DNA from 4 places in the Clostridium moutaii genome. Region 4 is predicted to be linked to each of the others. Evidence: riboswitches for the same ligand, from Rfam matches in the RefSeq annotation. Region 4 holds a riboswitch; each other region holds the start of a gene.

Region 1 (3,270 bases), on a different contig from region 4:
GGCATTCTAAAAACTCGTGTTTTCTCCATTTTGAAATTCTCCTTTGCTTTTTATAAAAAATAATTGCCACATTTTATAAATAATAAATAGTTCCAAACTGTATCATAAATTACTATTTAACTGCAAATCATATATATATTTTTTACTTCACAATAATTTACCATTATTAATTAACTTATAAGTTAGTTATACTAATAATTTTTAGAAAACTGCTTTTAATAAATTTAATTTTAAAATAACTATTGCCTTCCAAATAAAATATGGCTTACTTACATTTCTTTATGATATTTGGAAAAGTACATCATATAGACCCCAAAAATGATCAAATATGCCGTAAATGCAAGTGAAATTATAAGTAAATCAGCCTTTAAAAAGCCATATATAATCACAAGAATACCAAATATTATTCCCATAACATCAAAAGCTTTTGCTTTGGATTTGTCTTCAATATTGAGATTTCGTTCATCCTTATGTCTTTTCCTAACAAAAAATTTATTATATATCCCGCTTATGACCAAATATACCGATGCAGATATTAAAATTGCAGATATAGTCTCCGGAGTATATCCTCCTACAAAAAACATACCCACCGATGAACTAATCAACAGTATAACTACTATTGCAATAAATACATAGTTAAAAGTTTTCATTTTCTCACATCTCCTTGTCATACTTAAAACGATAGTAAAGGCTATATCCTATGACAAACAGGTAGGCAAAAGCTAAAAGAAGAACAGCTGCAAAATCAACACCCATTAAAGCAAAAACAAGCATTAAAGCACCAAAAATAAATATCATCATATCATATCCCCTGGCCTTTGCTCTGTTCCCAATAGCAATATTACGTTCATCCTGCCTGTCAATTTCCATTTGCTTTTTAATATGAGGATAATCCTTTAAAGCCCTGAGGCTTATTATTCCTCCAGCACCATGTCCGAAAATGCCGCATCCCAATCCCATGCAGATATATGGCAGAGCCTTAAGCATTCCCCGTGGATCAACAACTGTTTTGACAAAATATGCTCCTATGCCCATCAACAGCAATCCAATTACAGTCATGATGTAATAAGTGCTTTTTTTCATTTTTCATCCTCCTCATAAATAAAAATTTCTTCAATATTCATATTAAAGTATTTTGCTATTTTAAAGGCCAATATTATTGACGGGTTATATCTGCCGTTTTCAAGGGAACCAATTGTCTGTCTTGACACTTCAAGAGCTGCCGCCAAATCTTCCTGGCTTAAGCCATGTTTCTTTCGTATTTCTTCCAGTCGGTTTTTCACATTTCGCTCCTTCTTATGGAAAGTGTGCTTTCCATATGTCAAGTATATCAGTTCTATTCAAAATGTCAAGTGTACTTTCCATAAAAAGCAGAAGCTGCCGATGTCAGTACAACAAAGTTTATGATACTTGCTGCTTTGGAAAACAATGATTCCCCAGGGCACGCATAATTAAAAAACAAATTATGCCTGTTATGGTATATGCAAATAAAATAGACGGCCCTGCCAGGTGAATGGATCTTCCTGATCCAAGAAACAATCCAGTACCAATTGCACCTCCTATTGCAAGTAATTGAACATGACGATTTTTTAATCCTCTTGATAGATTTTGATTTTGTGACATCTTTGTTGATTGATCCATTTTATCCCTCCATATAAATATTTTGCAATTGGAGATACAAATGGGAACAGATAAGATCTAAAATGAAGTAATTGATTATGTATTACTTTTATAAGATATGTTACCTTTTTCCTGTCCTTTTACCTGAGAGTTTCGTCCTGGGACTTTCTCCTTCGGTGCTCTTTTAAGAGTCTCTCCAAGGATTCATCTGAATTATTTTTTTACCGTTATATATTAATGTATATTCACTAAAAATGCAATATTTTTTTCATTTCTAATTGAAATAAAAATATTATCTTTCAAAATTATTGTACCAATAGCAAATTCCTGATCCTCGAAAAGGTATACAATGAAATTTCACAAAAGAAACCTTGAAATTAACTTCTATTGATGATAACTTAATCTATAGACACTAAAAATAAAAAAAGAAATGGTGTATTTATGAAAAATGATATGAAAATCAACAGATATCTGGAAAAAGCAGAAGAAGCTTTTGAACAAAACAACCTAATTAAATCACTTAATCTATACAATAAGGTTTATGAACTTTCAAAGGGTAAAGATGTAGATGCCATAATCAACCTGGCATTAATATATGACTTCTGGGGAAAATCAGAGAAAGTCAAGGAATATTATAAAGAAGCTTTAAGCATAGATGACTGTGAAGAAAGGGCTTATTATGGCCTGGCTGCAATATATGATGATGAGGGAAATTATGCAAAAGCTATAAAATTATATAAAAAAGCCATTTATATAAACCCCAGCTATCATAAAGCCTACTTTTTTCTGGCAAATGCCTATGACGTATCCGGTAAAAAAGATCTGGCAATATACACTTATAAAAGGCTGTTAAGCTTAAGTCCCCTGGATTTTTGGGCAAACTTAAACTTGGGTAGTATTTATGAAGAAAAAGATCAAAATGATCTTGCATATAAAAAATTTTCAAAGGCCCTTAAAATAAATCCTCATAATTATCTGGCCCTGTTCAATATGGGTGTAATCTGCTGTAAATTCAATATGGTAAAAAAAGCTGCTGGATTCTATGAAAGGGCTATTGAAAAAAACAAAAATTATGAATACAGCTACTTGAATTTAGCAGTAATCTATAAATATAAAGATACAGAAAGAGGTATAAAAATTTTATCCCGTGGAATTGACAACTGCAGTGAAGTCCATTTTCTGTATTATAACAGAAGCTGCTTTTACGCCTTAATAAATGAGAAAAACCAGGCCTGTGAGGATATAATCCAGGCTTTAAAATTATACCCCCAATTTTTAAAATATGTTCTGGAAGATGAAGAGCTTGAAAAAATAAGGCAATTGAATTCATTTAAGGAATTTATTCATAATTATATCTAAAAAGACTACATCAAGTCCATCTTCAACACCGCTTATATCTACAGTTTCCCTTATTGCATGTACAATTAATCCAATACAGACTCTTGGGGAAATTCTTCTTCAGGTACTTGTAAGCTATGGTGATGGATCAGAAAGTGCTGAACGCAAAGGTGTCAGTGGTTTTTAGAATAAAGAAGCTGAAACAAAATCCTTAATTCAGCTTAGGAAGAATCTAAAAATTGACGCTGCTTTTATTACATTTACTAATGATCCTGAATTGAATAATACTTTTGAGCTTTTTCCCCTTATAAA
Region 2 (3,270 bases), on a different contig from region 4:
ATTATGACATTCCTCCATCTATAGTTATTACCTGTCCCGTTATATATGATGATGATTCTCCTGCCAGGAAGCACACTGCCTTTGCTATATCAACACCGCTTCCAAATCTTCCTGTAGGTATTTCCTCCAATAGACTTTCTTTATCTTCAATTTTTAAACAAGAATTCATTTGGGTATCTATTACCCCTGGCGCAACTGCATTTACTCTAATATTAGATGGTGCCATTTCTTTTCCAAGAGATTTAGTAAAAAGATTTATTGCTCCTTTAGTGGCAGAATAAATTGTTTCACAAGAAGCACCCACATTTCCCCACATAGATGAAATATTTATTATAGAACCACTTTTCCTTGGAATCATGTATTTTAATGCACAATGGGTACAGTTGAGCATTCCCTTCAAATTAACATCTATTATAGAATTCCATTCATCCTGCTGCATATCTACAAAAAGTCCTATATGACAAACTCCCGCATTATTTACCAGTACATCTATTTTACCCATCTTATCTATAGTATTTTTTATTATCCTTTCAGCATCACTGTATAAACTCACATCTCCCTGTAAAACCACTCCCAAAGATCCTGCTTGCTTAACCATCTCCAGAGTCTTATATGCTCCCTTTTCATCTTGCTTAAAATTTATTACTACACAGGCGCCGCACTTTGCCATATTTACAGCAGTACTCCTCCCTATTCCCCTTGATGCTCCAGTGATTACAGCTACCTTTCCTCCTAAATCTTCCATCTTAAAACTCCTACCTTCTAAAGAAAATTTGATTTTAACTGTTGTTTCAATTAATATTATACATTAAATTTACATATTAAATTTAAATTATAATTAATTTGCATATTTTGTACATTTGTGCTATTATAATAGATAATAATTATTAATTAGTATTTTTTGTTTGGAGGGATATATATGAAATTAAAATTTCAAGGAAAACCTGTAAAGGTTTCTGGCAATACTCTTAAAATAGGTGATACAGTACCTGACTTTGCTGTTATAAATAACGCAATGGATACCATTTCTTTAAAAGATACAAAGGGAGTTAGAATATTTTTAACAGTACCTTCTATAGATACACCTGTTTGTGATTTAGAAACCAGAACTTTCAATGAGAAAACATCGGAAATTCCCGGTGTGACTGTATATACAATATCCATGGATTTGCCTTTTGCTCAAAACCGATGGTGTGCTGCTAACGGAATAAAAAATGTAATTACAGCATCAGACTTTAAGGACAGATTATTTGGTAAAAACTTTGGCACATATATGGATGATTTGGGTCTTTTAGCTAGAGCTGCTTTTGTAGCGGACAGCACAAATAAAATTATTTATGTAGAATACGTTCCCGAAGTTACAAATCAACCGAATTTTGATGCCATACTAGCTGCTGCTAAAAAGGCAAAATAACATAATAAAACAGAAAGGTTGCTGAGCCCTTAAATAAGCTGAGTAACTTTTTTATTTTTTGCTGCAAAACTGTATTTGAATTAATCCATAAAACATGTTATAATCACCTTAACAATTTAATAGGCTGGATGAAGTTAACGGAATATGTTTATTTTATAGTTTATAAACCGTTGTCGGACAAGCCTCTGGAGAGACTCTTAAGGAGCGCCGAAGGGGAAAGCTAATTATAGCGAAACTCTCAGGTAAAAGGGACAGGGGACTTTATGTTTAATATAGTAGAGCTTAGTATTTACTATTTTAAAGTCTTGTTTACCAGAGATTAATTTTATTTTAATCTCTTTTTATTTTCTCCCATAAATGGTTATCTTCCAGTGAAAGCTTTCAACTAAATATTAAGGAGATGGATAGAACAATGAACGCATTTATAACAGTACTTGGAAAAGATAAGGTAGGTATTATTTACAAAATAACTTCCGTATTATTTAAAAATAATATAAATATTTTGGATATTAACCAAACTCTAATAGAAAATTATTTTACCATGATAATGCTTGTAGACTTAAGTAAAATGAAAACAGATTTTACAAGTATAAAAAATGCTCTTGAAAACAAAGCTAAAGAAATAGGTGTTGTAGTTAAAATTCAAAGGGAAGACATATTTACTTCTATGCAAGAAATTTAGACTGGGGTGTGAATGAAATGATAAATACTAAAAATATAATGGAAACAATAAATATGATAGACAAAGAAAACCTGGATATAAGGACTATTACCATGGGTATATCCCTTATGGACTGTATTGATAGTGACGGAGATAAAGCACGGATAAAAATCTATGATAAAATAACCAGGTATGCTGAAAATTTAGTTAAAACTGCAGAACAAATTGAAACAGAATATGGTATACCGATAATACACAAAAGAGTATCCGTATCCCCTATTTCCCTTGTAGCTCAAGCAACTTCAGATACAGACTATGTAGGATTTGCAAAAATCTTGGATAAAACCACCGAAACTCTCGGTATAGATTTCATTGGAGGTTTTTCAGCACTTGTACATAAAGGTTATTCCAAAGGTGATAAAATACTTATAGAATCTATACCGGAAGCACTGGCATCCACCAAAAAAGTATGCTCTTCAGTAAATGTGGCAACTACAAAAGCAGGAATAAACATGAATGCAGTAAAGGATATGGGAAAGATAGTAAAAAGAACTGCTTATCTCACTAGAAAAGATGACAGCATAGGATGTGCCAAACTTGTAATATTTTCAAATGCTGTTGAGGATAATCCCTTTATGGCAGGAGCATTTCACGGCATTGGAGAGGCCGATGCAATAATAAATGTAGGTGTTAGCGGTCCCGGTGTTGTAAAATCCGCATTGGAAGAGGTAAAGAGTGGAAGTTTTAATGCAGTAGCTGAAACTATAAAAAAGACTGCCTTTAAGATAACTAGAATGGGTCAATTGGTGGCCGGTGAAGCCTCTAGAAGATTAAATGTCCCCTTTGGTATAGTTGATCTATCTCTGGCCCCAACACCTGCTGTAGGAGATAGTGTTGCAAGAATTCTTGAAGAAATGGGACTGGAGAGCTGTGGATGTCCAGGTACAACAGCAGCTCTCGCCCTTTTAAACGATGCCGTTAAAAAAGGTGGTATAATGGCTGCCTCCCAAGTTGGAGGGCTTAGTGGTGCCTTTATACCTGTAAGTGAAGATGAAGGGATGATAAGCGCAGTAAATGCAGGTTCCCTTAATTTAGAAAAATTAGAAGCTATGACCTGTGTATGTTCTGTAGGACTTGACATGATAGGAATACCAGGTGACACACCTGAATCCACCATATCTGCCATAATTGCAGA
Region 3 (3,270 bases), on a different contig from region 4:
ATTGCTCCATTCAGGACTTTTTGCATCAGATGAAATTTATGCTGTGGATGCTTCAAGTTCCAGACTTGAATATTTGAAGGATAATTTGAAAGTCTGTAATATTGCAAGTGATGGTAAAAAAGGATATAAGTACCTTGTTGATAACTGTGATATTGTGGTTTTTAGTATAAAACCTCAGGTGTTAAAAGAAGTTTTAGGGAGTTTAAAGGATTTGGATTGGGATAGAGAGAAACAGTTTGTAATCTCCATTGTCGGGGGTATAAATACTTCGTTTATTGAGAAGTATTTAATGGATAAGGTTCCAGTGGTTAGAGTTATACCAAATACTCCTATGCTTGTTAATGCTGGGGCATCTGGAGTTGCAGGGGGAAAAACTGCATCTGAAGAACATACAGAATTGACTCTTAAAATTTTTGGAGCCCTTGGATTGACTTTTCATGTACCTGAAAATTTAATTGATTCCGTAATGGCTATAAGTGGATGTGGACCTGCGTACATATATATGCTTATTGAAGCTATGGCAGATGGCGGTGTGGAATTGGGCATACCTAGAAATATAGCACAAACTTTAGCAGCCCAGACAGTTATGGGTTCAGCTAAAATGGTTTTGGAAACTGGAGAGCATCCTGGGAGACTTAAAGACAATGTATGTTCTCCAGGTGGCTCCACTATTGCTGGAGTCAGAACTCTGGAACAGGGCAAATTTAGAGGAACTGTTATGAATGCCGTGGAAGCTGGAAAGACAAAAATGGAAGAAGTTGCAGAGAAATCCAAATAAATATTTTTAAGAGGTGAAAATAATATGATTAATATAAGAAGCAAAGATGAGCCTGTGGGAAGAATGGCTAAACTTATGGCTGGAATATTTTATTTTATGGCCAAAGAGATGATTGATAAACTAGGTGAGGATAAAGGAAAAGAGGCAATAAGAGAAGCTGTAACTAAGTTTGGAGAATTGAGAGCGGAAAATATGAAAGAAGAAGCTGTGGAGAGAGGACTTAAGATAAATGCAGAAACTTATGCCAAGGTAAAAGATATGCCTAGTATTTCCTGGGAAAGTGATCCTCACAATCCGGGCGATATAACTTACTGTCCTATGCATGATATGTGGAAACAGCTAAATGGAGAAGATATTGGAGCATTATATTGTGAGATAGATAAGATATTATATGACAAATTCAATATAGAATTTGAAAGACCACTCTGTAAGACAGCAGGTGATAAATGCTGTAGATTTGTGGTTAAAGATAAGAGATAATTTTATAAAAATCAATAAATAATATGTATTGTTTTTATTGAAATTATATGGAGCAAGGTGTATTATTAATGTAATAAAAGTTAAAAATTGGATGAACACAGCGTGAGATAATATTTGTTAACCGAAGGAGCAATGATGTACAGTCACAGTGTACACTCAAAAACTTTCAGGTAAAAATAGCGCTGTAGGACAGAACTCTGGAAAATCTGTTTTTTAACAGTACCGAAGGTGAAAGGTATTTGATATCGAAACTCTCAGGTAAATAAACAGGGATATGTGGACTAATTAGTCTTCATGTCCTTTTTTGTGTTATATAAAAATATAATAGGAGGTTTTGTCATGGAAAAATTAAAAAGAACTGCACTGTTTGATTCCTATGAAAAATATGGAGCAAAAATGATAAACTTTGCAGGATGGTCTATGCCGGTACAATTTGAAGGTATAATACCTGAGCATGAAGCAGTCCGAGAAAAGGCCGGATTATTTGACGTTTCACATATGGGTGAAGTGGACATAATGGGAAAAGATGCACTGCAATTTGTCCAGAATTTAATTACAAATGATGTATCTGTGCTTGAAGAAAATCAAATACTGTACACTCCTATGTGTTATCCAAATGGAGGCATTGTGGATGACATTATAGTTTACAGATTCAATAGTGAACATTTTTTCCTGGTGATAAATGCCGCAAATATTGAGAAAGATATTGACTGGATGTTGAGTAACAAGGGGAGTTTTGATGTTGATATCAAAAATATATCTTCTTCTATTATACAGCTTGCCATTCAGGGTCCAAAAGCTCAAAAAATACTTCAAAAGCTTACAAATACAGATTTAAGGGAAATCAAATTTTTCTTTTGTAAAAGAAATGTACTTGTTTCAGAGAAAGAATGCATGGTATCAAGAACTGGATATACAGGGGAAGATGGATTTGAAATTTACACTGGCACTGAAAATGCAGAGTATTTGTGGGATAAAATACTTGAAACCGGAAGGGAAGAGGGTATAAAACCAGTAGGGCTTGGTGCAAGGGATACTTTGAGGTTTGAAGTAAATCTACTCCTTTATGGAAATGAACTTTCAGAATCCATCACCCCTCTTGAAGCTGGAATTGGATTTTTTGTGAAACTTGATAAAAAAAGTTTTATAGGCAAGGATGCTCTTTTAAAACAGAAAAAGGAAGGGCTTAAGAGAAAAATAATTGGACTTAAAATGAAGGAAAGAGGCATTCCAAGGCATGGATATGAAGTTTTTGCAGAAGATAAAAAAATAGGTGAAGTGACTACAGGGTATCGTTCCCCATCACTTAAAAAGAATATAGGACTTGCCCTTGTGGATTTTAAATATTCTGGACTTGGAACTGAGATCTTTGTAAAAGTGAGAGGTAAACTTTTAAAAGCGGAAGTGGTAGACAAGAAATTTTATAAAAAAAATTATAAAAAATAATTAATTATACGGGGGGTTTGGAAAATGAAAGTTTTAGAAAGTGTACTGTATACCAAAGATCATGAGTGGATAAAAGTGGATGGAGATAAGGCTTATGTGGGAATTACTGATTTCGCCCAGGATTCTTTAGGAGATATTGTATTTGTGGATTTACCTGAAGTGGATTTTGAATTTGAAAAGGGGGAGGTGTTTGGAGCAGTGGAATCTGTAAAAGCAGCTTCAGATCTATATATACCTGTATCAGGTAAAATATTAGGGATAAATGAGGAACTTGTGGATAATCCGGAATATATCAATGAAGATCCTTATAAAAATTGGATGATTTTCATTAAAATGTCGGATGATTCGCAAGTTAAAGAGCTTCTAACCCCAGAGGACTATGAAAAATTATGCGGAGGGAAGTGATAATATGTATCCATATTTACCGTTGACAGATGAAGATAAACAGATTATGTTAAATAAAATAGGACTAAATGGTATAGATGATCTGTTTTCTGATATACCAGAGAATATACGATTAAATAGAAAATTGGATATAAATGATGGAATGTCTGAACTTGAGGTGA
Region 4 (3,270 bases):
TCAGCAGTAATAGCATTGATCCTTTCTCCCTTATTATAAAGTACCATAGTAGGTAACCCCAAGACCTTTTGACCTATTGCCAGCCTCCTAGCTTTACTTATATTGAGGCTTGAAAACTTAACTTTGTCTCCATATTTATCTTCTAATTTGTGCACTTCAGGCATAAGCTGTTTGCATATTTCACATTTATCCCCCCAGTAATCTACAAATACTGGTTTATCAGTATAATCTAACACCTCTTCATTAAAATTTTGTTTTGTTAATTCAATCATTGTAATTTCCTCCTATTTCAAATTTTATTTTTTTCTATATAACCTTCTGCAGTAGTTGCTGCAATGGCACCGTCTGCTGCTGCAGTTATAACCTGTCTTAAAGATTTTTTTCTTATATCTCCTGCTGCAAATACACCTGAAATATCAGTTCTCATATCCTCATCTGTCAAAATATAACCTTTTTCATCCATAGTTACTTTTCCCTTAAATAATTGTGATATGGGATCATATCCTACAAATACAAAGCATCCATCTACTTTTAATTTACGAATTTCACCTGTAATTTTATTTTTTATAACCAATTGTTCCAATATCTCTTTTCCTACAGCTTCTTCCACAGTAGAATTCCATATGAATTTTATTTTAGAATTATGGAAAGCCTTATCCTGCAAGGATTTTGTTGCTCTTAATGCATCCCTTCTGTGTATAACCGTAACACTCTCCGCAAATTTTGTAAGATAGATAGCCTCTGTAATAGCTGAATCTCCCCCACCTATTACTGCTACATCTAAGTCTGTAAAAAAATCCGCATCACAAGTTGCACAATATGAAATTCCCCTGCCTCTCAATTCTCTTTCATTTTTAAAACCTGAAAGCCTTGGATTTGCACCTGTGGCAATTATTATTGTTCTAGCCCTATAAATATCTTTTTTGCTCTTTAAAACCTTAATTACCCCATCCATATCTACATCTACTATCTCATCTTTAGCAAATTTTACACCAAAGTCTGCTGCCTGATTTTTCATTCTCTCACTTAAATTTGTTCCTGTACAATTTTCAATGGAACCTGGGTAATTCTCAAGTTCATCTGTTGTAGTTATCTGTCCCCCATATTTTGTCCTTTCTATCAACAAAGTGTCCATTTTAGATCTTGCTGCATAAAGACCTGAAGATAACCCTGCTGGGCCTCCACCAATTATTATGCAATCATATATATGCTCCATTTTATACCTCCTCGTATTGTTAAAATACAAACAATTTTTTCTATTCAAGTGTATGCTCTTTACTTTTATAACAATAAGATTCTTCTTATCTATATTATACATCTGCTAAAGTTTATATTTTACAAGATCATAATCTATTAAAGAAAAATCATCTAATATTTTTTGACTCCAGTGTGGAATACCATAATCTCGAAAAAATTTTTCAGTAGTATGAATCCCCCTTTCTATATAATTCAAAGAATTAATATCTATAGCATCTTCAGTTTTTTCAGTTATTATGATAGTTCTATATGGAGTTTCATTAGGTTTTATGCTGCTCATAAGTGGATGGGTTAATAATATATGATTGCCATGTATATAATTCCTAACTCTTTCCAATACATCCATAACAGTACCCTCTATAAAGTCTATTTTATATTTATCTGTCAACTCTTCTTTACACATGGGATTATTAGTAACCACTATTATCGGTTCTATCATATTCTTTCTCCTTTTCAAAATTTTCAGTTAAATCCACATAAAATTAAGGACAGGGTAAAAGAATTCTCTTTTACCCTGTCCCTTTTACCTGAGAGATTTACTCCGTCGGTGCTAAAAGCTTTCCAGAGTTTTGTCCTTTTTCGGTCCTTTGACCTGAGAGATTCATATTATTTAAGAGAAATAATACTTACTCCTTCGGCTATCCATTTAAGGATACTATAGAATGATATTCTATAGTTAAGTAGTTCTTCAAAGAAATTTTTCTATGAAACTTTTCTTTATAATAAGAAAAGCAAACAATATACAAAATTTAATTTAACTAATTGTTTAAATTTCTACTTAATCTCCCGAAAAATTCATCCAGCTTATAATTAAAATTTATTTCCTATTTATTTTAATTATATATTACATCTGAATACTTTTCTATATATTTCAATAAGATTACATATTCCATTTTTTTATATCATCTATAATATTAACGATATACTCATAATGTATCTTAACATAACTACTCACTTATAATCTCTCCTTCAGTGGATATTATAACTTCCCTATAAGGAACTATAGTTTGAGATTTCAGCATAGAATTTTTCACTGCATTTACAATTCCACCACAGCATGGCACTTCCATTCTCACTACAGTTAAACTTTTCAAATTGTTATTTTTTATAATCTCTATAAGTTTTTCTTCATAGTAGCTTACATCATCCAGCTTTGGACAACCTATTACCACAATATGATCTTTAATAAAATCTTCATGGAAATTTGCATAGGCATAAGCCGTACAATCAGCTGCTACCAGAAGATTTGCATTTTTTAAATAAGTTGCCTTAGGATTTATAAGCTTCAATTGAACTGGCCACTGCCTAAGTTCTGATATAACACCGACATTTTCTTCAGCATTAGCATTAACCTTCCTATTTACCTTTACTTTTGGCCTTGATGTCCTATCTATACTTCTAGCTGTTGTTCCAGGGCACCCGCAGGGCATAGAAATTTTAAAATTATGTTTGTCTTTTTCTCTTTTTCTTTCCATAACTAATTTCTCATCATAATCTTTGCTTTCCCTTTCAATTATATTTATTGCACCTGTAGGACACTCAGGAAGGCAATCTCCAAGTCCATCACAGTATTCATCACTTATAAGCTGAGCTTTTCCATTTACCAATTCTATGGCATTCTCGTGGCAGGCATTTACACACAAACCACATCCATTACATTTTTTCTTATCTATATTAACAATCTTTCTTTTCATTTAAATTCCTCCCTTGTTTTCATGTCTCTATTATAATAAAATAAAATTATATAATCCGTATCTTATGTTACCATTATAATTATAATTTAATATTAAATAGATTGGAGAAGAACATGGAAAATATTACTGATATATTGAGTAATTGCATATTAATGAAACATTTTTCAAAAGATAATATCAAAAATTTTCTCAAAGAAATAAATTATACCTCAATGCGCTATTTAAAGGGAGAAGTTATAGCTATCGAGGAATCAGATTGTTCAAAAATAGGAATAGTCATAAGCGGAACTGTGGAGGTACAAAAAATATTTTCCTCTGG

Evidence for each region. A riboswitch is a leader RNA that binds a small molecule or an ion and turns the genes downstream of it on or off. The one in region 4 is predicted to bind glycine.
Region 1: it holds a riboswitch for glycine, as region 4 does, so the genes downstream of both, AB8U03_RS12085 (amino acid permease) here and AB8U03_RS10745 (GrdX family protein) in region 4, are expected to answer to the same signal.
Region 2: it holds a riboswitch for glycine, as region 4 does, so the genes downstream of both, AB8U03_RS12655 (ACT domain-containing protein) here and AB8U03_RS10745 (GrdX family protein) in region 4, are expected to answer to the same signal.
Region 3: it holds a riboswitch for glycine, as region 4 does, so the genes downstream of both, gcvT (glycine cleavage system aminomethyltransferase GcvT) here and AB8U03_RS10745 (GrdX family protein) in region 4, are expected to answer to the same signal.

The regions. Positions count from the first base shown of each region.
Region 1 covers NZ_JBGEWD010000011.1:61,746-65,015, forward strand. Annotated here, with positions in the region: gene AB8U03_RS12065 (DUF2200 domain-containing protein) at 1-29, opposite strand, end outside; gene AB8U03_RS12070 (hypothetical protein) at 270-650, opposite strand; gene AB8U03_RS12075 (DUF6442 family protein) at 655-1,083, opposite strand; gene AB8U03_RS12080 (helix-turn-helix transcriptional regulator) at 1,080-1,283, opposite strand; partial or broken gene AB8U03_RS12085 (amino acid permease) at 1,435-1,623, opposite strand; glycine riboswitch at 1,743-1,830, opposite strand; gene AB8U03_RS12090 (tetratricopeptide repeat protein) at 2,062-2,979, shown strand.
Region 2 covers NZ_JBGEWD010000012.1:66,835-70,104, forward strand. Annotated here, with positions in the region: gene ymfI (elongation factor P 5-aminopentanone reductase) at 2-745, opposite strand; gene tpx (thiol peroxidase) at 920-1,414, shown strand; glycine riboswitch at 1,590-1,679, shown strand; gene AB8U03_RS12655 (ACT domain-containing protein) at 1,827-2,096, shown strand; gene AB8U03_RS12660 (PFL family protein) at 2,114-3,270, shown strand, end outside.
Region 3 covers NZ_JBGEWD010000006.1:155,369-158,638, reverse strand. Annotated here, with positions in the region: gene proC (pyrroline-5-carboxylate reductase) at 1-778, shown strand, start outside; gene AB8U03_RS08255 (L-2-amino-thiazoline-4-carboxylic acid hydrolase) at 803-1,258, shown strand; glycine riboswitch at 1,446-1,538, shown strand; gene gcvT (glycine cleavage system aminomethyltransferase GcvT) at 1,598-2,704, shown strand; gene gcvH (glycine cleavage system protein GcvH) at 2,729-3,109, shown strand; gene gcvPA (aminomethyl-transferring glycine dehydrogenase subunit GcvPA) at 3,114-3,270, shown strand, end outside.
Region 4 covers NZ_JBGEWD010000009.1:103,498-106,767, forward strand. Annotated here, with positions in the region: gene trxA (thioredoxin TrxA) at 1-272, opposite strand, end outside; gene trxB (thioredoxin-disulfide reductase) at 290-1,216, opposite strand; gene AB8U03_RS10745 (GrdX family protein) at 1,322-1,696, opposite strand; glycine riboswitch at 1,828-1,928, opposite strand; gene AB8U03_RS10750 (ATP-binding protein) at 2,205-2,951, opposite strand; gene AB8U03_RS10755 (Crp/Fnr family transcriptional regulator) at 3,065-3,270, shown strand, end outside.